DNA from 3 places in the Streptomyces sp. NPDC015661 genome. Region 2 is predicted to be linked to each of the others. Evidence: riboswitches for the same ligand, from Rfam matches in the RefSeq annotation. Region 2 holds a riboswitch; each other region holds the start of a gene.
The links. Region 2 has a riboswitch for thiamine pyrophosphate ahead of thiO (glycine oxidase ThiO). Riboswitches for the same ligand answer to the same signal wherever they lie in the genome.

Region 1: it holds a riboswitch for thiamine pyrophosphate, as region 2 does, so the genes downstream of both, thiC (phosphomethylpyrimidine synthase ThiC) here and thiO (glycine oxidase ThiO) in region 2, are expected to answer to the same signal.
Region 3: it holds a riboswitch for thiamine pyrophosphate, as region 2 does, so the genes downstream of both, ACF07V_RS23830 (thiamine ABC transporter substrate binding subunit) here and thiO (glycine oxidase ThiO) in region 2, are expected to answer to the same signal.

What each region holds. Positions count from the first base shown of each region.
Region 1 covers NZ_JBIBST010000012.1:772-8,671, forward strand. Annotated here, with positions in the region: gene ACF07V_RS29465 (metallophosphoesterase) at 1-1,258, shown strand, start outside; gene ACF07V_RS29470 (hypothetical protein) at 1,418-2,056, shown strand; gene thiC (phosphomethylpyrimidine synthase ThiC) at 2,085-3,869, opposite strand; TPP riboswitch at 3,863-3,997, opposite strand; gene ACF07V_RS29480 (YibE/F family protein) at 4,069-5,487, shown strand; gene ACF07V_RS29485 (SsgA family sporulation/cell division regulator) at 5,551-5,991, opposite strand; gene ACF07V_RS29490 (IclR family transcriptional regulator) at 6,130-6,900, opposite strand; gene ACF07V_RS29495 (DUF5326 family protein) at 7,138-7,356, opposite strand; gene ACF07V_RS29500 (cupin domain-containing protein) at 7,542-7,859, opposite strand.
Region 2 covers NZ_JBIBST010000003.1:397,572-409,237, reverse strand. Annotated here, with positions in the region: gene ACF07V_RS10330 (YhgE/Pip family protein) at 1-1,111, shown strand, start outside; gene ACF07V_RS10325 (TetR/AcrR family transcriptional regulator) at 1,131-1,739, shown strand; gene ACF07V_RS10320 (DUF4126 domain-containing protein) at 2,015-2,662, shown strand; gene ACF07V_RS10315 (phytoene desaturase family protein) at 2,717-4,150, shown strand; gene ACF07V_RS10310 (hypothetical protein) at 4,184-5,005, opposite strand; gene metF (methylenetetrahydrofolate reductase [NAD(P)H]) at 5,060-5,977, opposite strand; gene thiE (thiamine phosphate synthase) at 6,157-6,810, opposite strand; gene ACF07V_RS10295 (Rv2175c family DNA-binding protein) at 6,913-7,278, opposite strand; gene ACF07V_RS10290 (NAD(P)/FAD-dependent oxidoreductase) at 7,322-8,494, opposite strand; TPP riboswitch at 8,628-8,741, shown strand; gene thiO (glycine oxidase ThiO) at 8,739-9,893, shown strand; gene thiS (sulfur carrier protein ThiS) at 9,890-10,090, shown strand; gene ACF07V_RS10275 (thiazole synthase) at 10,094-10,888, shown strand; gene pknB (Stk1 family PASTA domain-containing Ser/Thr kinase) at 11,433-11,666, shown strand, end outside.
Region 3 covers NZ_JBIBST010000008.1:403,931-415,596, reverse strand. Annotated here, with positions in the region: gene ACF07V_RS23860 (hypothetical protein) at 1-1,145, shown strand, start outside; gene ACF07V_RS23865 (ABC transporter ATP-binding protein) at 1-12, shown strand, start outside; gene ACF07V_RS23855 (LOG family protein) at 1,195-2,331, shown strand; gene ACF07V_RS23850 (hypothetical protein) at 2,410-3,447, shown strand; gene ACF07V_RS23845 (dihydrofolate reductase family protein) at 3,419-4,066, opposite strand; gene ACF07V_RS23840 (ABC transporter ATP-binding protein) at 4,147-5,169, opposite strand; gene ACF07V_RS23835 (ABC transporter permease) at 5,169-6,785, opposite strand; gene ACF07V_RS23830 (thiamine ABC transporter substrate binding subunit) at 6,824-7,918, opposite strand; TPP riboswitch at 7,999-8,108, opposite strand; gene rlmN (23S rRNA (adenine(2503)-C(2))-methyltransferase RlmN) at 8,138-9,244, opposite strand; gene ACF07V_RS23820 (MFS transporter) at 9,303-10,922, opposite strand; gene ACF07V_RS23815 (phosphatidate cytidylyltransferase) at 11,063-11,666, opposite strand, start outside.

The sequences.
Region 1 (7,900 bases), on a different contig from region 2:
GCCGATCGAACCCCTCCCGGCAGCGCCCGCAGCCGAGGCCGTCCCGGCCGCACATGCCGCCCCCGCCACTCCGGTCGCGCCCCCCGCCCCGGTCGCGCCCCCCGCGCCCGCCGCCCCGGTCGCGCCCCCCGCGCCGGCCGCGCCCGCCGCCCAGCCCGTGCCCCCCGCGCCGCAGGCACCCGCGGCCGCGCCGATGCCCGCCGCGCCGACCCTCCATCTGGGTCACCGCCTCGCCCCGGCGTACACCACCTCCACGACCGGCTCCTCCATCGTCTCCGTCGCCACCGGTCACCCCGGCAACGCCTTCCCCGAGGGGGAGCCCGAGGGATACACGCCGACCGAGCGCGACCTCCCGGTCATCAACCGCGGCGACACCGTCCAGGTCCCGGTCACCCCCGAGCAGCCGGCCACCGCCCCGGTGCCCGCGAACGGCGACGGACCCGGCCCCCTCTACGTCGTCGGCGACGTCCACGGCTACCTCGACGAGCTCATCGCCGCGCTGCGCGCCCAGGGCCTCATCGACGAGAACGGCAACTGGTCCGCGGGGAACGCCCGGCTCTGGTTCCTCGGCGACTTCACCGACCGCGGTCCCGACGGCATCGGCGTCATCGACCTGGTCATGCGCCTCTCCGCCGAGGCCGCCGCCGCGGGCGGCTACTGCAAGGCCCTCATGGGCAACCACGAACTGCTGCTCATCGGCGCCAAGCGCTTCGGCGACACGCCCGTCAACTCCGGCGCGGGCACGGCCACCTTCCAGGCCGCCTGGCTGCTCAACGGCGGGCAGAAGCACGACATGGACCGGCTCCAGGACGTCCACCTCCAGTGGATGTCCCGGCTGGACGCCGTGGTCCGCGAGGACGACCACCTCCTCGTGCACTCCGACACCACCGCGTACCTCGAATACGGCCAGACCATCGAGGACGTCAACGACACGGTCCACGAGGTCCTCAACCGGAACGACGCCGACGAGGTCTGGGACCTCTTCCGGAAGTTCACCAAGCGCTTCGCGTTCCGCGACGACGGCGGCCCGCAGGCCGTCCAGGAGCTGCTGTCCACCTACGGCGGCCGCCGGATCGTGCACGGCCACAGCCCCATCCCTTACCTCCTCGGCCAGGTCGGCACGGAGGAGGGCGAGGACGGCGGGGGCCCGGTCGTCGACGGACCGCACGTGTACGCCGACGGTCTCGCGATCGCCATGGACGGCGGCGTGACCATGGCCGGAAAGCTACTGGTCGTCCAACTCCCCCTGAACGGCTGACGCATAACCCTGCGCATCCGGGGAAGTCGATTTCCGGAAACACCCTGTCAGGCCGTGGCGTCACCGCAATACCATCGGGTCATCCGTAGCAGGCTCTCCTCCGTTTCCGCCCAACCGACCGTTTCCCACGGCTGATCCGGGCCTACGGAGCATCGGGGGATGCACATGAACGTGGCTCCGCACCTGCTGACCGAGGACCGCGCCGAGTACGAGCGGGTCCTCGACGACGCACTGAGCACCGCCCACGCACGTCCGGATCTCGACGGAGTCGGAACGCGGCTCACGGTCGCGCAGCTGCGCGCCATGACGCTGAACGCGACAGCGCTGATCACCACCGCAGCGGCGAGCGAGTACGACCACTTCGTGAAGGTCCGCGAGCAGAACCGCGCGGCCATCGACACCCGCATACCCCTGGCGGACCCCGGCACGGGCGCCGGAGTCGTCGCCATCGTCACCGTGATGGTGCCCGTCCTCGCGGGCACCGCCGCCGCGATACTCCTGCTGGTCGGGGCGGTCCTGCACGCCCTCGCCCCCACGGTCGTGTTCGGCGAGACCCTGCTGACGGCCGGCCTCGTCTTCGCCGCCCTCGCCGCCGCCGGCCTGCTCAGCGCGGGCGCCGGCCTCCTCCTGACCGCCCTGCGCAACAGACCGGCCGCGGCGGACGGAACCGCCACGGCCGACGACGAACTCACCCAAGCCCGCGAGGCCTGGCGCCGCGCCCTCCTGGAACGCGGCATCCTCCCCTTCCTCCGGGCCGCCCTCGCCGCGACCGACCCCCCGGCCCCACCGAATCCCTGAGGAACGGCCGGTCCGGGGGCTGATCGGACTACTCGGCCAGCGGCAGGTACACCCGGTTGCCGGAGGCCGCGAACTCCTTCGACTTCTCCGCCATGCCGTCCTCGATCTCCTGCTGCGTGCCGCCGTGCTCGCGGCGGATGTCCTGGGAGATCTTCATCGAGCAGAACTTCGGACCGCACATCGAGCAGAAGTGCGCGGTCTTCGCCGGCTCCGCCGGGAGCGTCTCGTCGTGGAACTCGCGGGCGGTGTCCGGGTCGAGGGCCAGGTTGAACTGGTCCTCCCAGCGGAACTCGAACCGCGCGTCCGACAGCGCGTCGTCCCACTCCTGCGCGCCCGGGTGGCCCTTGGCGAGGTCCGCCGCGTGCGCCGCGATCTTGTACGTGATGACGCCGGTCTTCACGTCGTCGCGGTTCGGCAGGCCGAGGTGCTCCTTGGGCGTGACGTAGCAGAGCATCGCCGTGCCCCACCAGGCGATCATCGCCGCGCCGATGCCCGAGGTGATGTGGTCGTACGCCGGGGCGACGTCCGTGGTCAGCGGGCCGAGCGTGTAGAACGGCGCCTCCTCGCAGATCTCCTGCTGGAGGTCGATGTTCTCCTTGATCTTGTGCATCGGGACGTGGCCCGGGCCCTCGATCATCGTCTGGACGTTGTGGCGCTTGGCGATCGTGTTCAGCTCGCCGAGCGTCCGCAGCTCCGCGAACTGCGCCTCGTCGTTGGCGTCCGCGATCGAGCCGGGGCGCAGACCGTCGCCGAGCGAGTAGGTGACGTCGTACGCCGCCAGGATCTCGCAGAGCTCCTCGAAGTTCGTGTAGAGGAAGTTCTCCTTGTGGTGCGCGAGGCACCAGGCGGCCATGATCGAGCCGCCGCGCGAGACGATGCCGGTCTTGCGGCGCGCGGTGAGCGGCACGTACGGCAGGAGCACGCCGGCGTGCACCGTCATGTAGTCGACGCCCTGCTCGGCCTGCTCGATGACCGTGTCCTTGTAGATCTCCCAGGTCAGCTCCTCGGCCTTGCCGTCGACCTTCTCCAGGGCCTGGTAGAGCGGCACGGTGCCGATCGGCACGGGGGAGTTGCGCAGCACCCACTCGCGGGTGGTGTGGATGTTGCGGCCGGTGGACAGGTCCATGACCGTGTCGGCGCCCCACTTGGTCGCCCAGGTCATCTTCTCCACCTCCTCCTCGATGGAGGAGGTGACGGCGGAGTTGCCGATGTTGGCGTTGACCTTCACCAGGAACCGCTTGCCGATGATCATCGGCTCGATCTCCGGGTGGTTCACGTTCGCCGGCAGCACGGCGCGGCCCGCGGCGATCTCCTCCCGTACGACCTCGGGGGAGACGTTCTCGCGGATCGCCACGTACTCCATCTCCGGGGTGATCTCCCCCCGGCGGGCGTACGCGAGCTGGGTCACGGCCTCGCCGTTGCGGCCCCGGCGCGGCAGGCGGGGGCGGCCGGGGAAGACGGCGTCGAGGTTCTTCAGCCCACCGCCGCGCGGCGAGGTGTGCTTGATGCCGTCGTCCTCGGGGCGGACCGGACGGCCCGCGTACTCCTCGGTGTCTCCGCGCGCGATGATCCAGTTCTCGCGCAGCGGCGGAAGGCCCCGCCGGACATCGGTGTCGATGGTGGGGTCAGTGTACGGGCCGGACGTGTCGTACAGCGTCACGTCCTTGCCGTTGGTGAGGTGCACCTGACGGACGGGCACCCGGAGGTCGGGGCGCGAACCCTGGACGTACCCCTTGTGCCAGCCCGGCGTGCGCTCCTGCCCGTCGGTCTGGTTCTGGTCGGAGGCAGGCGTGCGTGCATCCTGAATGGTCATGAGACCGATCTCCCTACGCCGGCATTACCCGGTAACAGGTTCGGCGGTCGGCGCAGCCTCCTCCCGTACGTGCGTACGGTGATCAGCGCCCTCTCAGCCCGGTGCTCCGAGCTCCCGCGTGTGCAAAGGTGCCACCACGCTAGCGTCATCACGGGCGTGCTGAACAGTGGGCCCCCGCCGTTCTTGCGATGATCGGTCGGTGACTTCCCCCCAGCAGAGCCCCGAGCCGCACGACCACGCCCACGGTCCCGGACACGACTCCGGGCCCTCCCACGGCCACGGAGGCGGCCAGGGAGGCGGCCACGGAGGCAGTCCCGGAGGCGGCCACGGAGGCGGCCATGGCCACAGCCACAGTCACGGGCCCGCCGCCCCGGTCTCGCGCCATCTCCGCAAGGTCATCGCCGCCATCCTGATCCCCTTCGCCACCGCCGTCGCGGTGGGACTCGTGGTCCTGTGGCCGGGCGGCACCCCCGCGCACGAGCGCACCGGCGTCGGCTTCGACCGGCAGACCCAGCAGGGCAAGGTCGCCTCCGTCGAGCACGTCGACTGCAAGGACGTGAACGCCGCCCAGGTCCCGCCGACCGGTGACACCTCCACTCCGGAGGGCCGCGAGGCGGTCAACGCCCAGCAGGGGCAGTGCGAGAAGGCGACGATCGAGGTCACCAGCGGCGCGGACAAGGGGCGCACGTTCGTCGAGATCGTGCAGCCGGACGCCCCGCGCCAACTGCACGAGGGGCAGGGCGTGGTGGTGGCGTACGCCCCCGACGCCCCGCACGACCTGCAGTACTCGGTGACCGATGTGAACCGCAAGCTGCCGCTGGCGGTGCTCGCCGGCATCTTCGCCGTCGCGGTCGTGCTGGTCGGCCGGATGCGGGGTGTCATGGCGCTGATCTCGCTCGCCGTGAGCTTCCTCCTGCTGACGTACTTCATCCTGCCGGCGATCCTGGAGGGGTCGAACCCGCTGGTCGTGGCGGTGGTCGGGTCGAGCGCCATCATGCTGATCGCGCTCTACATGTGCCACGGGCTCTCGGCCCGCACCTCGGTCGCCGTGCTCGGCACCCTGATCTCACTGCTGCTGATCGGTCTGCTCGGCTCGCTCTTCATCGGCTGGACCTCGCTCAGCGGCAACACCGACGACTACACCGGTCTGATCCACGGCCTGTACCCGGAGATCGACATGTCCGGCCTGCTGCTCGCCGGGATCATCATCGGTTCGCTCGGTGTGCTCGACGATGTGACGGTCACCCAGACCTCGGCGGTCTGGGAGCTGCATCAGGCCGATCCGGGCATGGGGCCGCGCGGCCTGTACCGGGCCGGCATCCGGATCGGCCGCGACCACATCGCCTCGGTCGTGAACACGCTGGTGCTCGCCTACGCGGGCGCCGCACTGCCGCTGCTCCTGCTCTTCTCCATCGCCCAGAGCAGCATGGGGACGGTGGCGAACAGCGAGCTGGTCGCCGAGGAGATCGTCCGGACGCTGGTCGGGTCGATCGGTCTGGTGGCGTCCGTTCCGGTCACCACGGCGCTCGCGGCGCTGGTCGTCTCAGCCGACCGGCCGGCGTCCGGGGGCGGGAAGCCCGCGGCCGTACGGGGAGGGCGGCGCCGCCGCGCCAAGTGAGGTGTACGTGCTGAGGACTCGGGCCGGCCCGGCTCGGGGAGGGTCCGGCTCGAACGGCCCTGATCAGGCGGGCCCGGCGTTCTCTTCGGCCAGAATCCGGCCCAGTGCGGCCTCCAGGTGGTCCTCGAAGTCGCCGAGTGTCCGTTCCTGACCAAGCGGAACCAGCTTGTCCGTTCGGTCGAGGAAGGCGACCAGAGGCGGCGCACTGGCCCGGAAGAGCGCGCGATCGCCGCCCACCTGGAGCCGGATGGAGACGTCCGAGAGCCCCTCCGGCTCCGTCGGGGCGATGTGCACATCCCCGTCCCCACTGGGCCGGTTGATCCCGTCGAGCAGCAGCTCCCGTCCGAACGCCCAGGTCACGGGCGCGTCTCCGGGGAGGTGGAAGGTCATCCGCACCGCGTAGGGATCCCGGGTCTCATATCGGAGTTCGACCGGGATCTTGAAGGAGAGCTCCTCGGAGACGAGGAAGCTCATCAGGACCTCGGCCTGAACCGACTCTCGCATCATGTACCCCGCAGTAGATGAAGCAGTTGTGTAAACACAGCTGCTGAAAGCTGTGACCGAAACGGCCAGGAATGATCCCCCGTGGCCCTCTTGACGCAATCGTGCTGTACGCGCTAGCAGATCACAAGGAGTGATTTTTCAGATACTGATAGAGAACGCGAGCGAACCGAAGAGCCTCCCGATCTCCGTACGTAGCCGCTCGACTGCTGGGAGCAACCGTTCTTCCTGGTGGAGAGGGAGAGAAATCGCCATGGTGGCCGCCGTGGAGCCCGCGGTGATGGGGATGGCGGCACAGACCGTGCCGAGCGCATATTCCTGACGCTCCACCACGGGTTCCATTCGGTCCAAATTGCCCAAACGCTCCAAAAAGGCACGCTGGTTACGCACCGTGTACGGAGTGATGGCTTCCACCGGGTGGCGATCGAGGTGGTCTTGACGAGATTTCAGATCGAGTTGACTCAGCAGACACTGCCCGATCGCGTGGGCGTGCGCGGTCTCGCGGAAATCGGCCCACTCCTCCACCGCGGGCGCGTTGGGAGTGTCGGCGACGGCGACGAGCTCGATCTCACCCTCGCGGTAGAGGGCGAAGTAGATGGGTACACCGATCTCGTCCCGCCAGTGGGCCAGGGAGTCTTCGATCTTGATGCGACGATTCTGCACATCTCCGCCGCCGGCCAGTCGGACGGCGGCGTCGCCAAGGACGAACACACCCTTGTCGCGGAGCAGATAGCCCTCGTGCGTCAGGGTGCGGAGCAGGTGGTACGTGGTGGGCAGCGGAAGGCCCGTCTCACGGGCGAGCTGCTTGGCCGGGGCGCCCTCCGCGTGGGAGGCAACGGCCTCCAGGAGTCTCAGCGCCCGCTGCACCGAGCCGATCAGGGTAGGCGCAGCCGTCTGCGTAGCCGTGGCCAAAGGTCACCCCCAGGCGTGACGACGGATGCAGTGCACCCGCCCGCGGGGGCCGCCCCCGCGCGCCCGCCGGGCCTGGGAAACCGCTGGTCAGTATGGAGGTCTACGCCTGTAGTCCCCAATGCGGCGGAGGGATTCCACTCTAGTGGCAGCTCCGGGGCCCACACCCGGATTAGCCCGGCGCGTTCCCTCGCCCGGGCTAATGCCTGCCGTCGGCTTCATACTGATCAGTAGCTTGTGCTACCAGTCCTCACGCGACCTGGCGGAGGAGGTGAACTTGCGCACGACGTAGACCAGTCCGGCGACGAGGGCCACGAAGAGCAGCACCTTGAAGAGCAGAGCGACCACGAAGGTCAGGACGCTGGTGATCAGCCCTCCGAAGACGAACAGGGCGAGAAGGGGTATGGCGACCCACTTCACCCACCAGGGCATCCCCGCGAGAATCTCCCGTACGGCCATCGTCCCTACCTCGCTCTCGAAGAACCGCTCGGCGCACTCCGCGCCCGAACACTCTCAAGGCTAGGGGCGGGAGGAAGCCCGTGGGGGCCCTGCGGCCCCCGCTCTCCCCTGATCCGACCCCTAGGGGCTCAAGACCCCTCCGCCCCTCGGGTCTCCGGGTCCGGCTCCAGGGCGCGTCGTCCGGCTCAGCCCTCCGGCGGGGAGAAGACCACCATGACCCGCAGGTCCTCGCTGATGTGGTGGAACTTGTGCTCCACCCCGGCCGGCACATAGACCACGCTGCCGCGCGCCACCTGGGTCGTCTCCGTCCCGACCGTGATCGACGCCCGGCCGCTGACCACGAAGTACACCTCGTCCTGGCGGTGCGGCTGCTGCGGGTCGAGCTCCCCGGCGTCCAGCGCGTACAGGCCCACCGACATGTTCCGCTCGCGCAGGAACTGGAGGTACGCACCCTTGTTCGCGGCGCGCTCCGCCTCCAGTTCGTCCAGCCGGAATGCCTTCATGCCTGCTCGCCCCTGCCCTCGGCCCGATCACGTCTGCCACG
Region 2 (11,666 bases):
GGTCTGCCAGAAGCTCAAGGAGGCCTCGGTCACCGCCGACGACGTGGCCACCATCGCCGACGACGTGCACGAGCTCACCAAGGACAACTCCGACGACCTGAAGACCCTGGACGCGCGCCTGGCCAAGCTGAAGAAGCAGGCCGACGAGCTGGCCGCCCGCGCCCCGCACCTCGACGAGGACGTCGAGGGCGCCATCCGGAAGATCAACGAGCTCAACACGGGCGCGCAGAAGGTCGCGACCGGCGCGGACCAGCTGCACACCGGCATCACCCGGGCCAAGACCGGTTCGGTCAGCCTCGACACCGGCGTCGGCAAGCTCAAGAAGGGCGCGGGCGACCTGGACGGCGGTCTGTTCAAGCTGGCCGACGGCTCGGGCACCCTCGCCACCGGCCTGAAGGACGGGGTCGACCAGATCCCGGACTACGACCAGCAGGACCGCGACCGGCGTACGGAGGTCATGGCCGACCCGGTCAAGCTGGCCTCCCAGTCCCTGCACAAGGCCCCGAACTACGGCACCGGCTTCGCCCCGTACTTCATCCCGCTCTCCCTCTGGGTCGGCGCGATGGTCGCGTACATGCTCATCCAGCCGCTGAACCGGCGCGCCCTCGCGGCGGGCGGCTCCGCCTGGCGGATCGCGCTCGCGGGCTGGCTCCCGGTGGCGGCCATCGGCATCCTGCAGGTCGCGGCCCTGATGTCGGTCCTGCACTGGGGCCTCGGCCTCCGGATGGACCGCGCCGCCGGCACGATCGGCTTCCTCGCCCTGGTCACCTGCTGCTTCGCCGCGATCATCCAGTGGCTCAACGCCCGCTTCGGCGCGGCGGGCCGGATCCTGGTGCTCGCGTTCCTGATGCTCCAGCTGACCTCGGCGGGCGGCACGTACCCCGTCCAGACCAGCCCGGCCTTCTTCAACGCCGTCCACCCCTTCCTGCCGATGAGCCACGTGGTCGAGGCCCTGCGCCGGCTGATCACGGGCGGCGGGACCGGACCGGTCTGGCAGGCCTGCGCGGTCCTGGCGGCCTTCACCGTCGGCGCCCTGGCCCTGACCGCCGTCTCGGCACGCAGGAAGCAGGTGTGGACGATGGACCGGCTCCACCCCGAACTGTCCCTCTGAACCTGTGAGAATCGACGCCATGGACAGCAGCAGCACCCGACGCCAGGCCACGCGCACCAAGCTCTACGAGGCGGCCGTCACCCTCATCGCGGAGCAGGGCTTCTCCGCGACGACGGTGGACGAGATCGCCGAGCGGGCCGGCGTGGCCAAGGGCACCGTCTACTACAACTTCAAGAGCAAGACGGAGCTCTTCGAGGAGCTGCTGCGCCACGGCGTGTCGCTGCTCACCGCCTCCCTGCGCTCGGCGGCCGAGGAGACCGCGGAGCGCGGCGGGAGCCGGGTCGACGCGCTGGACGCGATGATCCGGGCGGGCCTCGTCTTCATCGACCGCTACCCGGCGTTCACCCAGCTGTACGTGGCCGAGCTCTGGCGCACCAACCGGGCCTGGAACTCCACGCTCCTGGTGGTGCGTCAGGAGGCCGTGGCGGTGGTCGAGGGGGTGCTGCGCGAGGGCGTCGCGGCCGGTGAGCTGAGCGAGGAGATCGACGTCCAGCTGACGGCGGCGGCGCTGGTCGGAATGGTGCTGGTGGCCGCGCTCGACTGGCAGGCCTTCCAGAGCGAGCGTTCCCTGGACGACGTGCACGCGGCGCTCTCGCGGCTGCTGCACGGGCGCGTGGGCGGCCGCTGAGGCAGACGCACGACGGCCACCGCCACCGCGCGCGCAGGTCATGAAAACGCCGGTGCGGCGAGGCTCGATCCCCCCGAGCCTCACCGCACCGGCTTCTTTCGCACCCCCGTGCCGGCAGGTGCGCGGCCCCGTTCCGCAGCCCCGTGCCGGCGGTACCGGAGCCGCGCCCCTTCCGTTGGCTCCACTCTCTCCTCCCGCCCGCGGCGGCCCCATCCGCGCACGTACTCATCTCGACCCCTAGGTACGGATACTCAGTCCTGGTTACGATCGCGGGCGTGTCCGTACTCCCCCTGGTGTTCACCAGCGGCTGGGCGAGCGGGATCAACGCGTACGCGGTGGTCCTGCTGTTCGGCGTCTTCGGCGCGACCGGGCTGACCGACGAGGTGCCCGCGTCCCTGCAGCGCACCGATGTCCTCGTCGCGGCGGGCGTGCTGTTCCTGTGCGAGGCGGTGGCGGACAAGATTCCGTACGTCGACTCGATATGGGACTCCGTCCACACGGTGATCCGGCCGATCGCGGGAGCCGTGGTCGGCGCCCTGCTCGCCGGGCAGAACGGTTCGCTGCCGGAGCTGGCGGCGGGCGCGGTCGGCGGTTCGACGGCCTTGCTCAGTCACTTCGTCAAAGCCGGGACGAGGATGGCGGTCAACACCACGCCGGAACCGTTCTCGAACGTCGTGCTGAGCCTGGCGGAGGACCTCGGTGTGGCGGCGATCGTCACCTTCGCCGTCTTCCATCCCGTGGCGGCGGCGTCCATCGCGGCGGTCCTGCTCCTGGCGGGCCTGGCGATACTGGTCTTCCTGGCGCAGCGGATCCGCCGCTTCTGGCGCCGCCGGTCCCAGCGGCGGGAGGAGAGACGGCTCACCGCCATGGGGGCGCGTCCACGGGCCCAGGGCCCGCCGGACGACGGGTCCGACCACTTCTGACCGTGCCCGGCCTGCCCTCCGACGGTGTCGGAGGCGCCGGATAGGCTCGCCCGCATGGCACGGATTGTGGTGATCGGCGCGGGACTCGGCGCCATGGCGGCGGCGGCCCGACTGGCGGTCGCCGGGCACACGGTGACGGTGTACGAGAAGACGTCGGCGTACGGCGGCGCGGTCGGCCGCTTCGAGCGTGACGGCTTCGCCTTCGACACCGGCCCCGGGCTGCTGCATCTGCCCGCCGTCTACCGCGACCTGTTCGTGAAGACCGGCAAGGAGCCGCTCGAGGAGTGCGTCTCGCTGACGCAGGTCGATCCGGCGGCCCGTCATGTCTTCGCCGACGGCACCCGCGTCGACCTGCCGAACGCCTCGCGGGCCGGCACGGTCGCCGCCCTGGACGCGGCGCTCGGCGCGGGCGCGGGCGAGCGCTGGGGCGACTTCCTGACGCGGGCCCGCGAGGCCTGGGACCGGACCCGGCGCCCGCTCCTGGAGGAGCCGCAGCCGGCTGACCCGTCGCCGCTGGCCCGTGAGCCGTACCCGGCCCTGAAGGCGGGCCTGCTGCGCCGCCCGACGACGACGCTCGCCCAGGTCGGGACGCGGGAGCTGCGCGACCCGCGGCTCGCGGCGCTCCTCGACGCGTACGCCTGGTCGTACGGCTTCGACCCGGCGACCGCCCCGGCCTCGGCCGCCGTCCTGCCGTACATGGAGCAGACCTTCGGCAGCTGGTACGTGGGCGGGGGCCTGCGGGCGCTCGCCGACGCGGTGTACGAGCGGTGCCGGAAGCGGCGGGTGGAGTTCGTGTTCGACACACCGGTCGAGGACGTCCTGGAGAAGGACGGCCGGGCGGCCGGGGTCCGGCTGGCCGGCGGAGCGACCGTCGAGGCCGACCACGTGGTGTCCGGGGCCCCGGTGCCGGCGCTCTACCGCGACCACGTCGTGGAGTGGGAGCACGGCGACGACTGGCCGCACCACCAGGTGAACGGGACGGGCCGGGTGACGGTCTGTCTGGCCCTGCGCGGCGCCCGGGAGGCGGACGCGGTCCACCGGACGGTCGTGCACGCCGAGGGCGGCCGTCCCACCGTGACCGTGCTGCGGCCGGACGACCCGGCGCTGCGCCCGGACGCGGACCACGAGTCGGTGACGGTCACGGCGACGGTGCGGACCTCCCCCGAGCAGGACTGGGAGCCCTTCGCCGACCGGATGGCCGAGGCGGCCGCGCGCGCGGTCCCGGGGCTCGCGGAGCGGCTGCTGTGGCGGCACGTCCGCACCCCGGAGGACGTCCGGCGGGACACCGGCGCCGCCGAGGTGCCGGGGCCCGCGCTCGCCGGGGCGGGGGGCCGGCTCCTGCCGGCCGCCAACCGCTCCCCGCTGCCGGGCCTCCACTTCGCGGGCGGCTGGTCGCACCCGGGCGGCGGGCTCGCCCACGCGGGCATGTCGGGCGCCCTGGTGGCCGGACTCATCGTGGAGGGCGCGGACTTCCGCGGCTCCCAGTAGGCCCCGGCCGGCCCGGGTGGGCCCGAGGGGGCCCTAGTAGCGGTACTGGTCGTCCGGGTGCGGCTGCTCGTAGCCGTACGGGGCCTGCGGGTGCTGCGGGGCCTGGTCGGTGTCGCGCTGCTGCGGGACCCAGACGCCGCCGGGCGGGGTGTCGTAGGTGTACGAGGGGGCGTACGGGTCGGTGTAGTACGGGGTGTACTGCTGACTGTCCGTGCCCGGGCCGATGTACGGGTCGGAGTACGCGGCGTACTGCTGCTGACCGGCGGCGGCGCCGTAGTCGTAGGCCGGCTGCTGCTCGTAGCCGGGCTGTTCGTAGGAGGTCTGCCCGTAGGCGGGCTGCTCGTACGAGGGCTGCTCGTACCCGGAAGCGTAGGAGTCGTAGCCCGTGCCGTAGACCCCGTACTGGCCGGTGTCCTCGGGCATCGGCTGCGGCTCGTAGACGGCGGTCGTCTCGGCGGCGGTCTCCGGGTGCCCGTCGTGACCGGGGCCGTCCTCCGTGCCGTACGCGGTGTCCTCCGAGTCGTACGAGAGCTCGGTGACCTCCAGGGTGGGCCCGGCCTCGGCCGGTCCTGCGGCCTTGCGGCGGCGGCTCGCCCCCGGGTTGCCGCCGATCGCCCAGCCGGTGGAGAAGCCGCGGCGGAAGGAGAGCGTCACATAGGTCTGGCCGACGGCGAAGGCGACGGCTCCCGCGATGATGACGACGACCGAGGGCAGCAGGACGCCCAGGACCACGCAGAGGAAGCCGCCGAAGGCGAGCAGGCGCCAGCGCAGCCGCGCCTTGTACTGGAGGAGCACCTCCCCCAGCAGCCACAGCGCGACCACGCCGAACGCGATGTAGAGGACCGTCCACCCCATGCCCCGCCGCCCCTCTCCACGGTCACCGCCGCGGGTCGGGGCGGGTACGACCGGTCACGACTGCTGGTGCAGTCCGAGATTCTCGTAGATCTCGAGCGTCGCGGTGGAGCTGTTGAGCGTGATGAAGTGCAGTCCGGGGACACCCTCGGAGAGCAGACGCGCGCAGAACTCCGTCGCGAACTCGATACCGATGGAGCGTACAGCGGCGGGATCGTCCTTGACGGCGAGGATGCGCTCTTTCACATCCGCGGGGAAGACGGCGTTGCTGAGCTGGGGCAGCCGGTCGAGGGTCTTCACGTTCACGACGGGCATGACCTCGGGGATGATCGGGGTCTCGCAGCCCACCCTCTCCACGCTGTCGCGGAGCCTCAGGTAGTTCTCCGGGTCGAAGAACATCTGGGTGATCGCGTAGTCGGCACCCGCACGGCACTTGTCCACGAAGTGCCGGATGTCCGTGTCCCAGTCGGTGGAGCGGGGGTGCATCTCCGGGAAGGCCGCGACGCCGACGCAGAAGTCTCCCGACTCCTTGATCAGCCGGACGAGGTCGGCGGCGTACCTCACGCCCTCCGGGTGCTCGATCCACTCCCCCAGTGGGTCGCCGGCCGGGTCGCCGCGCAGCGCGAGCATGTTGCGGATGCCGGCGTCGGCGTACTGGCCGAGGACGTTGCGCAGTTCGGCGACCGAGTGGTCGACGGCCGTGAGGTGGGCGACGGGGGTGAGCGTGGTGTCGGAGGCGATCTTCTGGGTGGCCTTGACGGTGCCGCCGCGGGTGGAGCCGCCGGCGCCGTAGGTCACGGAGACGAAGCTGGGGCCGACCGCCTCGACGCGGCGCATGGCGTTCCAGAGGACCTGCTCGCCCTTCTCGGTCCGGGGCGCGTAGAACTCGAAGGAGTACGACGTGTCACCGGCAGCGAGGATCTCGCGCACCGTGCGTGCACGGTCCGATCGGACGGAAGCGGTTCCAAGGGCCATACCGGCAGGTTAGACGCGGTCCGGGGAGCCGCGGGAGCGCTGTCCGAGTGTTGGACACCTTTTCGGACAACTCGCCGGGCGGCTTCCCGCGGCTTCGGAGGGTCCTACACGCCGGCGCCCGAGTGTTGGACACCTTTTCGGACAACTCGCCGGGCGGCTTCCCGCGGCTTCGGAGGGTCCTACACGCCGGCGCGCTCACGGACGCGCTTGGCGAGGGCGGCCGTCGCGGCGGCGGGGTCGTCGGCCTCGGTGATGGCGCGGACGACGACGATCCGGCGGGCGCCCGCGTCCAGGACCTCGTCGAGGTTGGTCTCGTCGATGCCGCCGATGGCGAACCAGGGCCGGTCCTGGGCCAGACCCGCCGCGTACCGCACGAGGCCGAGCCCCGGCGCGTACCGTCCGGGCTTGGTGGGGGTGGGCCAGCAGGGGCCGGTGCAGAAGTAGTCCACGCCCGGCTCGGCGGCGGCCGCGGCCACCTCGGACTCGGCGTGGCAGGAGCGGCCGATCAGCAGCTCGTCGCCGAGGATCGCGCGGGCGGCGGGCACGGGCAGGTCGCCCTGGCCCAGGTGGAGGACGTCGGAGCCGATGGCGTGGGCGACGTCGGCCCGGTCGTTCACGGCGAGGAGCTTGCCGTGCCGACGGGCGGCCTCGGCGAAGACGGCGAGGTGCTCCAGCTCCTCACCGGCCTCCATGCCCTTGTCGCGGAGCTGCACGATGTCCACGCCGGAGGAGAGCACGGCGTCGAGGAAGGCGGGCAGGTCGCCCTGGCGCTTCCGGGCGTCGGTGCACAGGTAGAGGCGGGCGTCGGCGAGCCGCTCACGAGGCGTGGACATGGGTGGGTTCCCCCCGTTCGTGCGCCGGTGCCGCGGCGCCCGGCCCCTGGAGGGGCGGGGCGCCGCGACACCCGCGGGTGGTGTCTTCGGTGCGTACCTGCGTCAGATGGCGAGCGCCTGGGCGCGGCGCTTCACCTCCGTACCGCGATTCTCGTTGAGCGCCTGGGCGGGCGTGCCCGGCAGGCTCTCGTCCGGAGTGAAGAGCCACTCCAGCATCTCCTCGTTGGTGAAGCCGTCGTCCCGCAGCACGGTCAGGAGTCCGACGAGACCCTTGACGATCCTGTCGCCCTGGATGAAGGCCGCGGGGATCTGCAGGGCGTTGTTCTCGCCGCGGCGCACGGCGATGAGCTGGCCTTCCTTGATCAGCTGCCGCACGCGCACCACGTCGACATCGAGCATCTCCGCGATGTCGGGCACGTAGAGCCAGGCGGGGACGAGCGCATCGATCTTTACGTCAATCTCGGTCACAGGACAAGCCTGCCATCCCGGACTGACAGCCGGTAGTCGGGCCCTACCTGAGTGCCGCCTTCAGGGGGACGGACGGGTCCGCGGCGCGCTCCGGGTCGACGGGGACGGCGGCCTCGATGAGCTTGCGGCCCTGGGCCAGGTCGCGGGGGCGGCCGACGGCGAGGAGGGCCACGGGCACCCCGGCGCGCAGCCAGAGCACGGACCAGGCCTCGTCGGCCGGGTCGCCGCGCCACAGCAGCTGGTCCGCGTGCGCGTGGTGCCCGGCGTACTGGACGAAGCGGCCGAACTGCTCGGACCAGAAGTACGGCACCGGGTCGTACGGCGCGTCGGCGGCCCCGGTGATGGCCGCGGCGACCGCGCGCGGGCCCTGGAGCGCGTTGTCCCAGTGGTGGACGAGGAGGCGCTCGCCGTAGCGGGCGGAGGGGAAGGAGGCGCAGTCGCCGACGGCGTACACATCGGGCAGGGAGGTGCGCAGCCGGTCGTCGGCGGTGATGGCGCCGCTCGGGTCGAGGGCGATGCCTGAGCCGGTGAGCCAGCTCGTGGCGGGGCGGGCGCCGATGCCGACGACGACGGCGTCGGCGGCCAGTTCGCGGCCGTCGGCGAGGACGACGCGGCCGGGCGCACCGGGCTCGACGGTGAGCACGCGCGCGTGGGTGAGGAGTTCGGCGCCGTTCGCCCCGTACCACTCGGCCATGGGGGCGGTGACCTCGGCGGGCAGGGCTCCGGCGAGCGGGCGGTCGGCGGCCTCGACGACGGTGACGGCGCAGCCCGCCTCGCGCGCGGCGGTGGCGAACTCGGCGCCGATCCAGCCGGCGCCGACGACCACGACGGAGTGGCGGCGCTCCAGGACGGGCCCGAGGCGGACGGCGTCGTCGAGGGTGCGCAGCAGATGGACCCCGGGGACGCCCTCGGTGCCGGGCAGGGTGACGGGGTGGGCGCCGGTGGCGACGACGAGGGTGTCGTACGCGACGGGTCCGGCCTCGGTGTCGATCTCGTGGTCGGCGGGGCGCAGCCCGGTGACGTCCAGGCCGAGGCGGAGTTCGATGTCGAGGTCCTCGAAGTCGATCTCGAAGGCGGAGTCCTCGGCCTTGCCGAGGAGGATCGCCTTGGAGAGCGGTGGCCGGTCGTAGGGCTGGTGGGGTTCGGCCCCGATGAGGGTCAGGGGTCCGGTGAAGCCCTGCTCGCGCAGGGCGACGGCGGTCTGGACGCCCGCCATTCCGGCGCCGACGATCACGACGTGCTGCTGGGCCTGCTTCTGCTCGCTCACCCGACCACCTTACGCATCTGACGGACCGTCAGGAAGGGAGGGGTCTGTGGCCCCCGGGAGACGCGGGCTAGTCTGGCGGGCGTAAAGCACTCGCGGGAGCCCGGACGCACCGGGCTGAGAGGGAGGCTGGGACGGCCTCCGACCGTACGAACCTGATCCGGGTCATGCCGGCGAAGGGAGGGGCTGGACGCCCATGCGTTCTTCCGATGTCCTCGTGGTCGGGGGCGGCATCATCGGCCTGGTCACGGCCTGGCGGGCCGCGCAGCGCGGACTGCGCACCGCCGTCGTCGACCCGGACCCGGGCGGCGGGGCCGCGCGGGTCGCGGCCGGCATGCTCGCCGCCGTCACCGAACTCCACTACGGCGAGGAGACCCTGCTCGGGCTCAACCTCGCCTCCGCGGCGCGCTACCCCGCGTTCGCCGCCGAACTCGAGGAAGCCACCGGCCACGACGTCGGCTACCGGGCCTGCGGCACCCTCGCCGTCGCCCTCGACGCCGACGACCGGGCCCATCTGCGCGAACTGCACGCCCTGCAGACCCGCTGCGGGCTCGTCTCCGAATGGCTCAGCGGCCGCGACTGCCGCCGCCTCGAACCGATGCTGGCCCCGGGGGTGCGCGGCGGACTGCGGGTCGACGGCGACCACCAGGTCGACCCTCGCCGGCTGGCCGCCGCCCTCGTGGTGGCCTGCGAGCGGGCCGGGGTGGCCTTCCACCGCACGCTCGCGGAACGCCTGGAGGTCGTACGCGACCGGGCCCGCGGAGTCCTCCTCACCGGCGGCGAGGAGCTGACGGTCGACCAGGTCGTGCTCGCCGCGGGCAGCCTCAGCGGGCGGCTCGCGGGCGTGCCGGAGGAGGTGCTGCCGCCGGTCCGCCCCGTGAAGGGCCAGGTCCTGCGGCTCCGCGTCCCCGCGCCGTACGCCCCCTTCCTCTCCCGCACCGTCCGGGCCGTCGTCCGCGGCAGCCACGTCTACCTGGTGCCCCGCGAGAACGGCGAGCTCGTCGTCGGCGCCACCAGCGAGGAACTCGGCTGGGACACCACGGTGACGGCGGGCGGGGTGTACGAGCTGCTGCGCGACGCCCACGAGCTGGTCCCCGGTCTCACGGAGCTGCCGCTCACCGAGACCTGTGCCGGGCTGCGCCCCGGCTCCCCCGACAACGCGCCGCTGCTCGGCCCCACCGCCCTGCCCGGCCTGCACCTGGCCACCGGCCACTACCGCAACGGGGTGCTGCTCACCCCCGTCACCGGCGACGTCATGGCCGAGGCGCTCACCACGGGCGCCCTCCCCGACGAGGCGCGCCCCTTCACCCCCCGCCGTTTCTCCCCTGTACGTCAGGAGCAGCCCGCATGAACGTGTCCGTGAACGGAGAGACGCGCGAGCTCTCCGGCCCGCTCTCCCTGGACGACCTGGTGACCACCCTGACCACGGCCCGCTCCGGGGTCGCCGCCGCCCTCAACGAGACGGTCGTACCGCGCGGCGAGTGGGCCACGACGCTGCTGGACGAGGGCGACCGGGTGGAAGTCCTCACGGCCGTGCAGGGAGGCTGAGGAATGTCCGACGACGTCTTCACCCTCGGCGGTACGGAGTTCTCCTCCCGCCTGATCATGGGCACCGGCGGCGCCCCCAGCCTCGACGTCCTGGAACGCTCCCTCGTCGCCAGCGGTACGGAGCTGACGACGGTCGCCATGCGGCGCCTGGACCCGACGGTCCAGGGCTCGGTCCTGTCGGTCCTGACCCGGCTCGGCATCCAGGTCCTGCCCAACACCGCGGGCTGCTTCACGGCCGGCGAGGCCGTCCTCACGGCCCGCCTGGCCCGGGAGGCGCTGGGCACGGACTGGATCAAGCTGGAGGTCGTCGCCGACGAGCGGACCCTCCTCCCCGACGGGGAGGAGCTCCTCGCCGCGGCCGAGACGCTGGTCGACGACGGCTTCGTGGTCCTCCCCTACACCAACGACGACCCGGTCCTCGCCCGGAAGCTGGAGGACGTGGGCTGCGCCGCGATCATGCCGCTCGGCTCCCCCATCGGCTCCGGGCTCGGCATCCGCAACCCGCACAACTTCCAGCTGATCGTGGAACGGGCCGGGGTCCCGGTCATCCTCGACGCGGGCGCGGGCACGGCCTCCGACGCGGCGCTCGCGATGGAGCTGGGGTGCGCGGCGGTGATGCTGGCGTCGGCGGTGACCCGGGCGCAGGAGCCGGTGCTGATGGCCTCCGCGATGCGGGACGCGGTCTCGGCGGGGCGGCTGGCGTACCGGGCGGGCCGGATCCCGCGCCGCCACTTCGCATCGGCGTCCTCCCCGACGACGGGCCAGGCCCACCTGGACCCAGAACGCCCGGCGTTCTAACCACAACGAACCAACGCCCACCCCCGTTGTGGGCACTGGTCCCGCCGGGGCGCTGCCCACCCCGCCCACCCCCGTTGTGGGCAGGCGTTCCGCCGGGGCGGTGCCCACCCGCCGCCCCCGTTGTGGGCAGGCGTTCCGCAAGGGGCGGAACGGGTGGGCACAACGGACCCGCGCCCTGCCGGCGCCAGAGGCTTCCGAGCCTGAACCCGCACCACGTTGGGCGCCGCAGCTTGTGGTGCGGGTCCAGGCGCGGAACGCGGAGGCGCCGCTAGAGCGCGCCGTCCCGTGTGCCCACCCTCCCCCAAGCTCTCGGCTTCGCTCGAGCAGGGGGGACCCCCATCGCCCCAGCGGGACGATTGCCCACACGGGGGTGGGTGTGGGTGGGGGTGCCGCCCCGGACGGGCGCGGGCACACACGGCGGGGGCGGATGAGGGCGCCGTCCATCGGGCGCGGGTGCGGCGTCGTGCGGGGTGTGCGTCGCAGGTGGGCTGCAGTGGTGGGCGCCAGGCCCGGCACCCCGTACCGCCCTCGTAGACTCGTCGCCGTGGACACGACCCTTCAGGACCCCCTCGTCGGGCGGCTGCTCGACGGCCGCTACCGCGTGGACGCGCGCATCGCCGTCGGCGGCATGGCCACGGTCTACCGGGCCGTCGACACCCGCCTCGACCGCGTCCTCGCGCTCAAGGTGATGCACCCCGACCTCGCCACCGACGCCGCCTTCGTCGAGCGGTTCATCCGCGAGGCGAAGTCCGTCGCCCGGCTCGCGCACCCCAACGTC
Region 3 (11,666 bases), on a different contig from region 2:
CTCTCCGTCTAGCCCGCGGGACCCACCCCCTCGTCCTGACGCGCCGGCTGCTCGTCGCCGCCGCCGCCGCGGGGGTGGGCTTCCTCCTGCTGTGCACCCTCGGATACGCCGTCGGCCACCCGGACCGGTCCTCCGCCTCGGTGCTGCGGCTCCTCTGGTGCGCCCTCCCGCTCGCCGCCACCGTCCAGCTCGCCGTCGCGGTGGCCCGCACCGACCCCAGCACCCGGCCGCGCCCCGGACTCTCCGCCGTCGGCCTCGGACCCGCCCGGCTCACCGCGATCGCCGCCGCCTCGACGGCCGTCGCCTGCACGCTCGGCTCCGTGGTCGCGCTCCTGTTCTACCTGCACCTGCGCGGCGACATCACCGGGCTGCCCTTCGACGGGGCCGCCGCCGAGCTCCTCGCCGCCGACCAGCCGATCCCGCTCGCCGCCGCCCTCACCCTGCTCGCCGTCCTGCCCGTCGTCGCCGCCACGGCGGCGGGCCTCGCCCTGCGCCCCCGCACCGCGCCCGCGGCGCCCGAGGGCGCCGAGAAGACGATGCCGTCCGGGCTGCCCTGGGGAACCGCCCTGGTGGCGGTCGGCCTGGCGATCGAGACGTACGCGGGCCAGAGCGACTCCCGGAGCGGCCTCCCGCTGCCGGGCGGCTTCGACGGCAACCCGGCGGGCGTCCTCGCCGGCTGGGTCCTCACCGCCGTGGGCCTCGCCATGGCGGGCCCGGGCCTCGCGTTCGGCTGCGGCCGGCTCCTCCAGGCCGTCCGGCCGGGCGCCACCCGGCTGCTCGCGGGCCGCGTCCTGATGGACGAGTCCCGCCGCATCGGCCGCCCCCTCGGCGTGGTCAGCGCGGTGATCTCCGGCACCCTCGCGGCGGCCACGCTGTACGCCGCGGACACCGGCGCCGACACCTTCGGCCCGCTCACCGGCCTCGGCGCGGCCCTGATCCTGGCCTGCACCACCGCCAGCCTCCTGACCGCCGCGCTGGAGTCCCGACAGGGCCGGGCCCACACCACCGAGGCCCTCCTCCGCATCGGCGCCCCGCCCACGGTCCTGCGCACCGCGGCCCTGCTGCGCGCGGGCGCCCTGTTCGCCGTCTTCGCACCGCTGACCTGGGCGGTCGCGGAACTGGCGGCGCTGCCACTGGCGGGCTGAGCCGCCGCCACGAGGGGCCGCCCGGGACGGCGGCCCCTATCGTGGGCCCATGGCGACGCTTCCCCCGGCACACCGCCCGCCCGGACCGCGCGGGCACGGACGCGAGATCCACACCCTCGCCGAGTTCGACGCGGCGCTCGCCCGCCCCGGCTCGCTCGCCGGACAACGGATCCAGTCGATCGACCTCACCGACCGGACCTTCGCCCTGCTCACCGCCGTCACCGCCGACGCGGTCTTCCTCGGCTGCCCCATGGAGCCGGAGGCCGCCGCCAAGGTCCGCGCCGACGGGGCCCTCGTCTTCCCGCCCGTCCCCGAACTGCCCTTCGACCCGTACCGGGCCAGGCTCTACACCCCCGGGGAACTCTTCGAGGGGATCGCCGAGACCGGGTACGAGGCGACGCCCGACTTCCGCGCGTACGCGTGGTTCCTCCGGACCAGGTCCGACGGCGACATCTTCTCCTCGATGCTCCGCTCCCTCCACGACGACGCCGTCTCCGACGCCCTCGACGAACACCTCGACGGGGCCAGGGTCGTCGGCGTCATGGGCGGGCACGCGATGGGCCGGGGCACCGAGGCGTACGCGGGGGCGGCCCGGCTCGGCAGGACCCTGGCCCGCACCGGGCTGACCGTGGCGACCGGCGGCGGACCGGGCGCGATGGAGGCCGCGAACCTCGGCGCCTACCTGGCGCCCCACGAGGACGAGGCCCTCCACGAGTCCCTCGCCCTCCTCGCCAAGGCCCCGTCCTTCGCCCCGTCGGTGACGGACTGGGCGCGCGCCGCCTTCGCGGTACGGGCCCTGTGGCCGCACGGCGGGGACTCGGTCGGGATCCCCACCTGGTTCTACGGCCACGAGCCGCCGAACCCCTTCGCCGCGCACATCGCCAAGTACTTCGCGAACGCCACCCGGGAGGACGGCCTGCTCGCCCGTTCGACGGCGGGCATCGTCTTCCTGCCGGGCGCGGCGGGCACGGTCCAGGAGATCTTCGACAACGCGACCCCGAACTACTACGGCTCCCGGGGCACCCCGACCCCGATGGTCCTGGTGAACCGCACCCACTGGACCACCCACCTCCCGGCCTGGCCCCTCCTGGAGTCCCTGGCCACCGACCGCCCGATGGCGGCCCGGATCGCCCTGGTCGACTCGATCGACGAGGCCCCGACGGCCCTGGAGCGACTCGGAGCGTAGCCCGGCTCCGCCGTGCGGCGGAGGCGGTGGCGACCGGGGGCCGACGCGAGCGGGCGCCGGCGGCGGGACGCTCGGGCCATGACACCGATCCCGGCCGTGACACCGACTCCGGCCCTGACACCGAAGAGGCTCCTGGCCGCGTGGCCGTCCTGGGCCGGCCGTGCCGCGCTCGTCTGGTCGCTGCTGTACGCGGCGGGCGCGGCGCTCGCCGCCCTCACGGGCCCCGCCTTCGGCTACGCGCTGCTGGCCAAGGGCACCGGGACGGGGGCGGAGACCGGCGCGGCGCTGCTGTACGGGGCCGCCGCCGTCCTCGCGTACGCGCTGCTCCGCCGCCCCGGCGTCCCCTGGCTGTCGACGGCGGCCTGGGCGGTCGTCGCACTCTGCCTGACCTCCGGCTTCCCCGCCCTCCTCAGCCCCACCCATCTGCTGTTCTTCCTGTCCCGGAACCAGGAACCGGTCGACTGGGCCGTCCTGGTGAACCAGTCGCTCGCCGTCCTCGGCGCGGTGCTCTGGGGCCGCGCGGCGCTCGCGCACCGCCGCCGGGCGCTCGGCACGTGCCCGCACTGCGGCGGGCGCGGCCACGCCGCCGCCGGCGGGCGGCACACCACCCGCGCCGGACTCGTCGCCGTCGCCGCCCTCGTCCCGTACACGGCCCTCAAGATCGCCTGGGCCCTGGGCGTCACCCCCGGCTACACGGGCGTCGGCCGTCCCGGCGCCGACCCCGAGTACACCAGCGACCTGGGGCTCTGGCTGTACGACCACGGGGTCGACGTCACCGCCGTCCTGGCCCTCGTCGGCATGGCCCTCGCGCTCGCGCTGACCCGTCCGTGGGGCCGGCGGCTGCCCCGGCTGCCGCTGCTCGCGCTCGGCTGGGCCGGGGCGGGCGCGCTCGCCCCGTTCGGCGCGTTCCTGGCCGCGTTCGGCCTGCTGGCCTGGACGGGCGTGATCGACACGGGCATCGCGGACCACGCCCCCTGGGTCGTCGCCGTCGCCTACGGAGGCTTCTGCGGCTACGGGCTCGCGCTCGGCCGGGCCACCCGCGCGTACCAGCGGGCGACCCGTACGGCCTGCGGGCGCTGCCAGCCGCTCACTTCCGCCAGTAGAGGTGGTGCGTGACGGTACCGCCCGGGCTGGGCACGACATCGCGGTGGTAGCGGTCGAGCAGCTCGTCGGGCGAGTCCCAGAGCTTCACCCCCGCCCCGAGCTTCACCGGCGACACCGCGATGTGCAGGGTGTCGACGAGATCGGCGTCGAGGAACTCCCGGATCGTGGTGGCCCCGCCACCCAGGCGGACGTCCTTCCCCCGGGCCGCCTCCTTCGCCGTCCCGAGCGCCGCCGCCGGGTCCGCGTCGATGAAGTGGAACGTGGTGTCGGAGAGCGTGAACGACGGGCGCGGGTGGTGGGTCAGGACGAACACCGGCGTGTGGAACGGCGGCTCGTCGCCCCACCAGCCCTTCCACTCCTCGTTCTCCCAGGGCCCGCGCTGGGGCCCGAACTTGTTGCGGCCCATGATCTCGGCGCCGATGTTCCGGGCGAAGTCCCGGGTGAAGTAGTCGTCGAGGCCCCGGCTGCCCCCGGGGTCGGTGCGGTTCGGCCAGCTCGCCGTGGCCCCCGCCCACGAGAACAGCTCGCCGGGATCCGCGTGCCCGAAGGGCCGTTCCAGGCTCTGGCCCTCCCCCGTACCGAATCCGTCGGACGAGACCATGAAGTTCTGCACCCTGAGCAACTGGCCCATGGCTGTTCCTCCCGCGTGGTCGACAGTGGGACGTCGTACGAACAGGAGACTCCCCCGGCCGGGAAAACTCATCGCATCCCCTACGGCATGTCGTCCCCCAGCACCACCACGTCCTCCACCCGGAACTCCACGCCCACCCCGGCGCCCTCCTCCGGCGCCTCCCGGACGGGCAGCTCGGCCTCCAGGGCGGGACCCTCGGCCGGGCGGAGCCGTACGAGGACCTGGCTGCCGCGGAAGGTCCGCGACTCCACCGTCCAGACCGGACGCTGCTCCACGAGCCGTACGCCACCCGGGCGGACGAGGAGCCGCCGCTCCCCCTCCGGCGAGCCGTCCGGCACCGGGATCTTCCCCCACACGGTCTCCGCGGCGCCGCCCGTGACCCGCGCCGCCACCACGTTGTCGAAGCCCAGGAACCGCGCCACGAACTCCGACGCGGGCCGCCGCCACACGTCGACCGGCGTCCCCGACTGGGCGATCCGCCCGTCCCGCATGACCACGACCCGGTCGGCGAGCGCGAAGGCCTCGCCCTGGTCGTGGGTGACGGCGAGGACGGTCGTCCCGAGCCGCCCGAAGAGCTGCCGCAGCTCGACGACGAGCCGCTCCCGCAGCCCCCGGTCGAGCTGGCCGAGCGGTTCGTCCAGCATGAGGAGCCGGGGCCGGGGGGCCAGGGCACGGGCGAGCGCCACCCGCTGCTGCTCGCCGCCGGAGAGCGCGGCGACGGACCGCCGCTCGGCCCCCGGCAGGCCGACGAGGTCGAGCAGCTCCCGCACCCGCTCCGCCTGCTCGGCCTTCCGGGCGCCCCGCATGCGGAGGCCGAAGGCGACGTTGCCGCCGACGTCCCGCTGCGGGAACAGCTGGTGGTCCTGGAACATCAGGCCGACGCCCCGCCGGTGCACCGGCACCCCCGCCTGGTCGGCGCCGCCGAGCAGCACCCGGCCCCCGTCGAGCGCCTGGAGCCCGGCGACGGACCGCAGCATCGTGGACTTGCCGCTGCCGCTGGGGCCGAGCACGCACACGATCTCGTGCTCGGCGACCTCCAGGTCCACGGCGTCGAGCACGGCCCGCTCCCCGAACCGTACGGTCGCGGCCTCGATCGAAAGCATCAGAACTCCCCGGAGGTCCGGTCGGTGCGGAGCCGCTCGAGGAGGAGCAGGGACACCGCGCACACCACCATCAGAATCGTCGAGAGGGCCATCGCCTGGCCGTAATTGAGCGCGCCGGGCCGGCCGAGCAGCCGGGCCACCGCCACCGGCAGCGTCGGGCTCTCGGGCCGGGCGATGAAGACGGTCGCGCCGAACTCGCCGAGCGACACCGCGAAGGCGAACCCGGCCGCGATGAGCAGCGCCCGCCGCACCAGCGGCAGGTCCACCTCCCGCCAGGCCCGCCAGGGCGAGGCGCCGAGCACGGCCGCGGCCTCCCGCAGCCGCTCGTCCACCGCGCGAAGGACCGGCAGCATCGTCCGTACGACGAAGGGGACGCCGACCAGGGCCTGCGCGAGCGGGACGAGGATCCAGCTGGCCCGCAGGTCGAACGGCGGCTCGTCGAGCGTGATGAGGAAGCCGAAGCCGACGGTGACGGCGGAGACCCCGAGCGGCAGCATGAGCAGCGCGTCGAAGCCCCGCACGAGCCGCCCGGCCCGCCGCCGGGTGAGCGCCGCCGCGGCGAGTCCGCCGATCGCCACGGCGATGGCGGTGGCGGCCACCGCGTACCGCAGGGAGTTCCCGATGGCCTCCAGCGGCGGGACGAGGAAGGTCCCGGACTCGTCGAGGGAGCCGAGCGCCCGGTAGTAGCCGAGCCCGTACCCGTCCGGCCCGGCGAAGGACCGCTCCACGAGGACACCCAGCGGCAGCAGGATCAGCAGCGCCACCGAGCCGAGGACGCCCGCGAGCAGCGCCCACTGCCCGGCGCCGCGCGGCCGGCGGGCGGCCGATTCGGCCGGTACGAGCCGGAGCGCGGTCTCGCGCCGCCGTACCGTCCAGCCGTGCACGCCGAGGATCGCGCCCACGGCCACGAACTGCACCAGCGTGAGCACGGCGGCCGTCGGCAGGTCGAGCAGCCGGGCGGTCTGCCGGTAGATCTCGGCCTCGAGGGTGGAGTACTGGTCCCCGCCGAGGATCTGCACGACGCCGAAGGAGGTGAAGGTGAAGAGGAAGACCATCAGGGCGGCCGCGGCCACCGCCGGCACGAGCGCGGGCAGTGTCACCGTCCGCCAGGCCGTCCAGCGCGAGGCGCCGAGGACCCGGGCGGCCTCCTCCTGCCGCGGGTCGAGCTGCGACCAGAGGCCGCCGACGGTGCGGACGACGACCGCGTAGTTGAAGAAGACGTGCGCGAGGAGGATCGCCCACACGCTGGTGTCGAGCCGCAGCCCCCACAGCTCGTCGGTGAGCCCGCCCCGGCCGACGAGCGCGAGGAAGGCCGTGCCGACGAGGACGGTGGGCAGCACGAACGGCACCGTGACGACCGCCCGCAGCACGCTCTTGCCGGGGAAGTCGAAGCGGGCGAAGACGTACGCCCCGGGCAGCGCCACCAGAAGGGTGAGCCCGGTGGAGGCGAGCGCCTGCCACACGGTGAAGCCGAGCACGTCGAGGATGTCCGGCCGGCCCAGAGTCTCGCCGATCCGGCCGAACCGCCAGGCGCCGTCGGGCCGGAGCCCGCGGTCCACGATGGACACGACGGGCCAGGCGAAGAAGACCCCGAAGAACGCGACGGGCAGGGCCATGAGGCCCAGCCGTGCCGCGTTCCCCTTGAGGTCGCGGGTCACTTCAGGACGAGCGACGACCACTGCTGGATCCACGGGTCACGCTTCTCGGCGATCTTCTCGGGCGCCATGGTCTCCGGCTTCTCGATCACCACGCCGTGCTTGGTGAAGAGCTCCGGCAGGGCCGCGTCCTTCGCCACCGGGTTGACGAACATCTGGAGCGGCATGTCCTCCTGGAACTTCTTGGCGATCAGGAAGTCGATCAGCGCCTTGCCGCCCTCGGGGTTCTTCGCCCCGTTCAGCAGGCCCGCGAACTCGATCTGCCGGAAGCAGGTGCCGGTGGAGACCCCGGTGGGCGCGACCTTCGGCTGCGGCTCGCCGTACAGCACCTCGGCCGGCGGGCTGGAGGCGTACGACACCACGAGCGGCCGGTCGCCCTTGGCCTGCTTGCCGCCGGCCGAGCCGGAGAACTCCTGGTTGTAGGCGAGCTCCCAGCTGTCGACGGTCTTCACACCGTTGGCCTTGAGCTTCTTCCAGTAGTCCTGCCAGCCCTCGTCTCCGTACTTGGCGGCCGTGCCGAGGAGGAAGCCGAGGCCCGGGGAGGACCGCTCCGGGTTCTCCACCACGAGCAGGTCCTTGTACGCCGGCTTCGCGAGGTCGTCGAAGGTCTGCGGCGGCGCCAGCTTCTTGTCGGCGAAGTACTTCTTGTCGTAGTTGACGCAGATGTCGCCGGAGTCGATCGGGGTGACCCGGTGCTCCTTGTCCAGCTGGTACGCGGCCGGGATCCGGTCCAGGCCCTTCGCCTCGTACGGCACGAAGATCCCGTTGTCGAGGGCGCGGGAGAGCAGCGTGTTGTCGACGCCGAAGAAGACGTCGCCCTGCGGGGAGCCCTTGGTCAGGATCTCCTTGTTGACGGCCTCGCCGGCGTCGCCGCTCTTCAGCACCTTGACCGTGAAACCGGTCTGCTTGGTGAAGTCGGCGAGCACCTCCTTGGAGGCGTTGAACGAGTCGTGGCTCACCAGCGTCACCGTCTTCGGCGCGGGCCGGTCGGTCTTGCCGGCCGAGCCCTGGCCGTCGTCGGTGCCGCACGCGGCGAGGCTGGTGACGCCGAGCGCCGCGACGATCGCGACGGCGGCGGCCTTCTTGATGCTCACTGGATTCCTCCTGGGTATGACCAGGAAGAGACGCGGCCCTGCCCACGTCCGGCGGACCGGGCGCGGGCAGGGCGCAACAGCTTGAGTTACGACCGAACTTCCTACCCAGAATGACCTGGGCGAGGTTCAGAGGGTCTGCGGTCTACGGTTACCGCACTCTCAGCGCTGTGGCGCTCCCCTGTCGGAATATGGAGATGTGTTCGAGCTCAGACTACAAGGTCAGCGCTCGGCCGCCGCGAGCTGTCCACAGGCACCGTCGATCTCCTGACCGCGGGTGTCCCGCACGGTCACCGGCACGCCGTGGCGGGCGATCGCCTCGACGAAGGCCTTCTCGTCCTCCGGGCGGGAGGCCGTCCACTTCGAGCCGGGCGTCGGGTTCAGCGGGATCAGGTTGACGTGCACCCGCTTGCCCTTGAGCAGCCTGCCGAGCAGGTCGCCGCGCCAGGCCTGGTCGTTGATGTCCCGGATGAGGGCGTACTCGATGGAGATCCGGCGCCCGGACTTCTCCGCGTACTCCCAGGCCGCGTCGAGGACCTCCCGCACCTTCCAGCGCGTGTTGACGGGCACGAGGGTGTCGCGGAGCTCGTCGTCCGGGGCGTGCAGCGAGACCGCGAGGCGGCACTTGAAGCCCTCGTCGGCGAAGCGCAGCATCGCGGGCACGAGCCCGACGGTGGAGACGGTGATGCCGCGCTGCGAGAGACCGAGCCCGTCGGGCTCCGGGTCGGTGAGCCGGCGGATCGCGCCGACGACCCGCTTGTAGTTGGCGAGCGGCTCGCCCATCCCCATGAACACGATGTTGGACAGCCGCGCCGGTCCCCCGGGCACCTCTCCGTCGCGCAGGGACCGCATGCCGTCCACGATCTGGTGCACGATCTCGGCGGTCGACAGGTTCCGGTCGAGCCCGGCCTGCCCGGTCGCGCAGAACGGGCAGTTCATGCCGCAGCCGGCCTGCGAGGAGATGCACATGGTCACCCGGTCCGGGTAGCGCATGAGCACGGACTCCACGAGCGTGCCGTCGTGCAGCCGCCACAGGGTCTTACGGGTGGTGTCGTCGTCGCACGAGATGTGCCGCACCACGGACATCAGGTCGGGCAGCAGCTCCCCGGCGAGCTTCTCCCGCGAGGCGGCCGGGATGTCGGTCCACTCGGCGGGGTCGTGCGCGTACCGCGCGAAGTAGTGCGTGGACAGCTGCTTGGCGCGGAACGGCTTCTCGCCGATCGCGGCGACGGCCTCCTTCCGCTCGGCGGGCGAGAGGTCGGCCAGGTGCCGCGGCGGCTTCTTGGCTCCGCGGGGGGCGACGAAAGTGAGTTCTCCGGGCTTCGGCATGGTGCTACCAGTGTCGCAGACACGCGCCGGTGTCCCTGCGCGTGCAGGGTGTGGGGGCTCACGGCGCGGGACGGCCGGGCTGGGTGCGGGGGATGCGGGAGGTGAAGAAGAGCGACACGACGGAGGCGGCGGCGAGGATCGCGAGGGCCGCGCGCAGGCCGTCGAGGCGGGCGGCGGCGTTCGCGTCGAGCGCGGCCGCGGACACCTCCGGGCTGACGCCGGCCTCGTTCAGGGCGGTGGTGAGCTGCTCGTCCGAGAGGAAGGGGACGCCGCTCGCGAGTTCCACGGCAGCCGTCTCCTTCACCTCGGCGGGAACCGCCGGGTTCTGTTCGACGGAGGCCAGGAACGAGGACGTGAGCACGCCGATCATGAGCGATCCGGCGAGGGCGGTGCCGATGGAGGCGCCGAGGTTGGTGACGGAGTTCTGGATGCCGCCGACCTCCGCGCTCTGCCGGTCCGGGACGGCGGACACGGTGACGGCGCCGAGCTGGGAGGCCAGCGCGCCCATCCCGAATCCGACGAGCAGCAGCGGCACGGTGACGACCTCGGCGCCGGCGTCCGCGTCGAGCGCGGCCATCAGCACGATCGCGCCCGCGAGCAGCGCGAACACCCCGATCCGTACCACCCGGCGCGGGGAGGCGTCGGGGAAGAGCCGGGGGATCAGGAGGGCGGCGGCCAGCAGGGTCACCGACAGGGGCAGGATCCGGGCGCCGGTGCTGAGCGCGGAGAGCCCCAGCGCGACCGACAGATAGAGCGGGACGACGAAGAAGACGCCCATCTGGACGAGGTACTGGAAGAAGAACATGGTCAGGCCGCCGGTCAGCTGCCGGTTGCGCAGCATGTCCGGGTGGACGAGCGGCTCCCGGTGGCGGGCGACGAGCCGGGCCTCCCAGCGCAGGAAGAGCCAGATCAGCAGGAGACCCGCCAGCATCAGCCACACGACGAGCGACACCCCGAGCCAGGCGGGCGCGTCCGCCTTCGGCCGCACCCAGCCCCACTCGTCGGAGCGGAGCACGCCGTACACGAAGACCCCGAGTCCGGCCGCGCAGAGCAGGGCGCCCAGGTAGTCGACCCGCGGGCGTTCCTCGCTGACGGCGTCGGCGATACGGCGGGCGAACACGAGGATCACAAGCACCAGCAGCACCTCGCCGGCGAAGACCCAGCGCCAGGAGAAGTACGTGGTGGCGATGCCGCCGATGAGGGGCCCGAGCGCGATCGCGACGGCTCCGGCCGCCGCGACGACGCCGTACGCCATGGGGCGCCGCTCCGTGGGGAAGTTGCCGGCCACCAGGGCCACGATCGCGGGCATGATGAGCGCGGCCCCGACGCCTTCGAGGAACGACCAGCCGAACAGCAGCAGCGGCAGGTTCGGCGCGAGGGCGGTGGTGAGGGAGCCCGCGCCGTAGACGCAGCAGCCGATCATGAAGGCCCGCTTGCGGCCGATCAGCGTGCCGACCTTGCCCCCGGGGATCATGAGCATCGCCATCACCAGCGTGTACGCCGTGATGGCGCCCTGGATCCCGGTGATCGTGGTGTCGACGTCCTCGGCCACGGTCGCGATCGACACGTTCATGACGGAGCTGTCGAGCGCCATGAGGAACTGCCCCGCCGCGAGGGTCAGCAGGATCGAGAGGGCCCCGGAGGGCGGCTCGGCCGGCCGTGCCGTGGGAGATGTCATGCGAGACAACCTTCCCGCGCCGGGGCACGGACCGCCGGGCTGCCTCCCGCTTCCCCCCACATGGCGGAACACCTGAGACGCGGACGGGCCCGCTGCCACGAAGGCAGCGGGCCCGTCCACGGACAACGGAGTCGAACGGCTCAGCCGGTCCCGACGAACAGCGCGAGCAGCAGCCACACCACCGGCGCCGTCGGCAGCAGTGAGTCCAGGCGGTCCATGATGCCGCCGTGGCCCGGCAGCAGCGTGCCCATGTCCTTGATGCCCAGGTCACGCTTGATCATGGACTCGCCGAGGTCGCCGAGCGTCGCGCTCGCCGCCACCGCGAGACCGAGGATCAGGCCCTGCCACCAGGCACCGTCGTCGATCATGAACTCCATGCACAGCGCGCCCGCCGCCATGGCGAACGCCACCGCGCCGACCAGACCCTCCCGGGTCTTGCCGGGGCTGATCCGCGGGGCCAGCTTGTGCTTGCCGAAGCGCCAGCCGACCGCGTACGCCCCGGTGTCGCTGACCACGGTCAGGATCAGGAAGGTCAGCACCCGCTGCGGCCCGTCGTCCGCGGTGAGCAGCATCGCCACGAACGTCGCCAGGAACGGCACGTAGAACGCGGCGAAGACGCCCGCCGTGACGTCCTTCAGGTAGCCCTCGGGAGGCTCCGTCATCCGCCAGACGAGCACCGCGAGCGCCGTCAGGGCCATCGCCACCCAGGCACCCTCGGCGCCCCGGACGTAGCCGGCGACGACC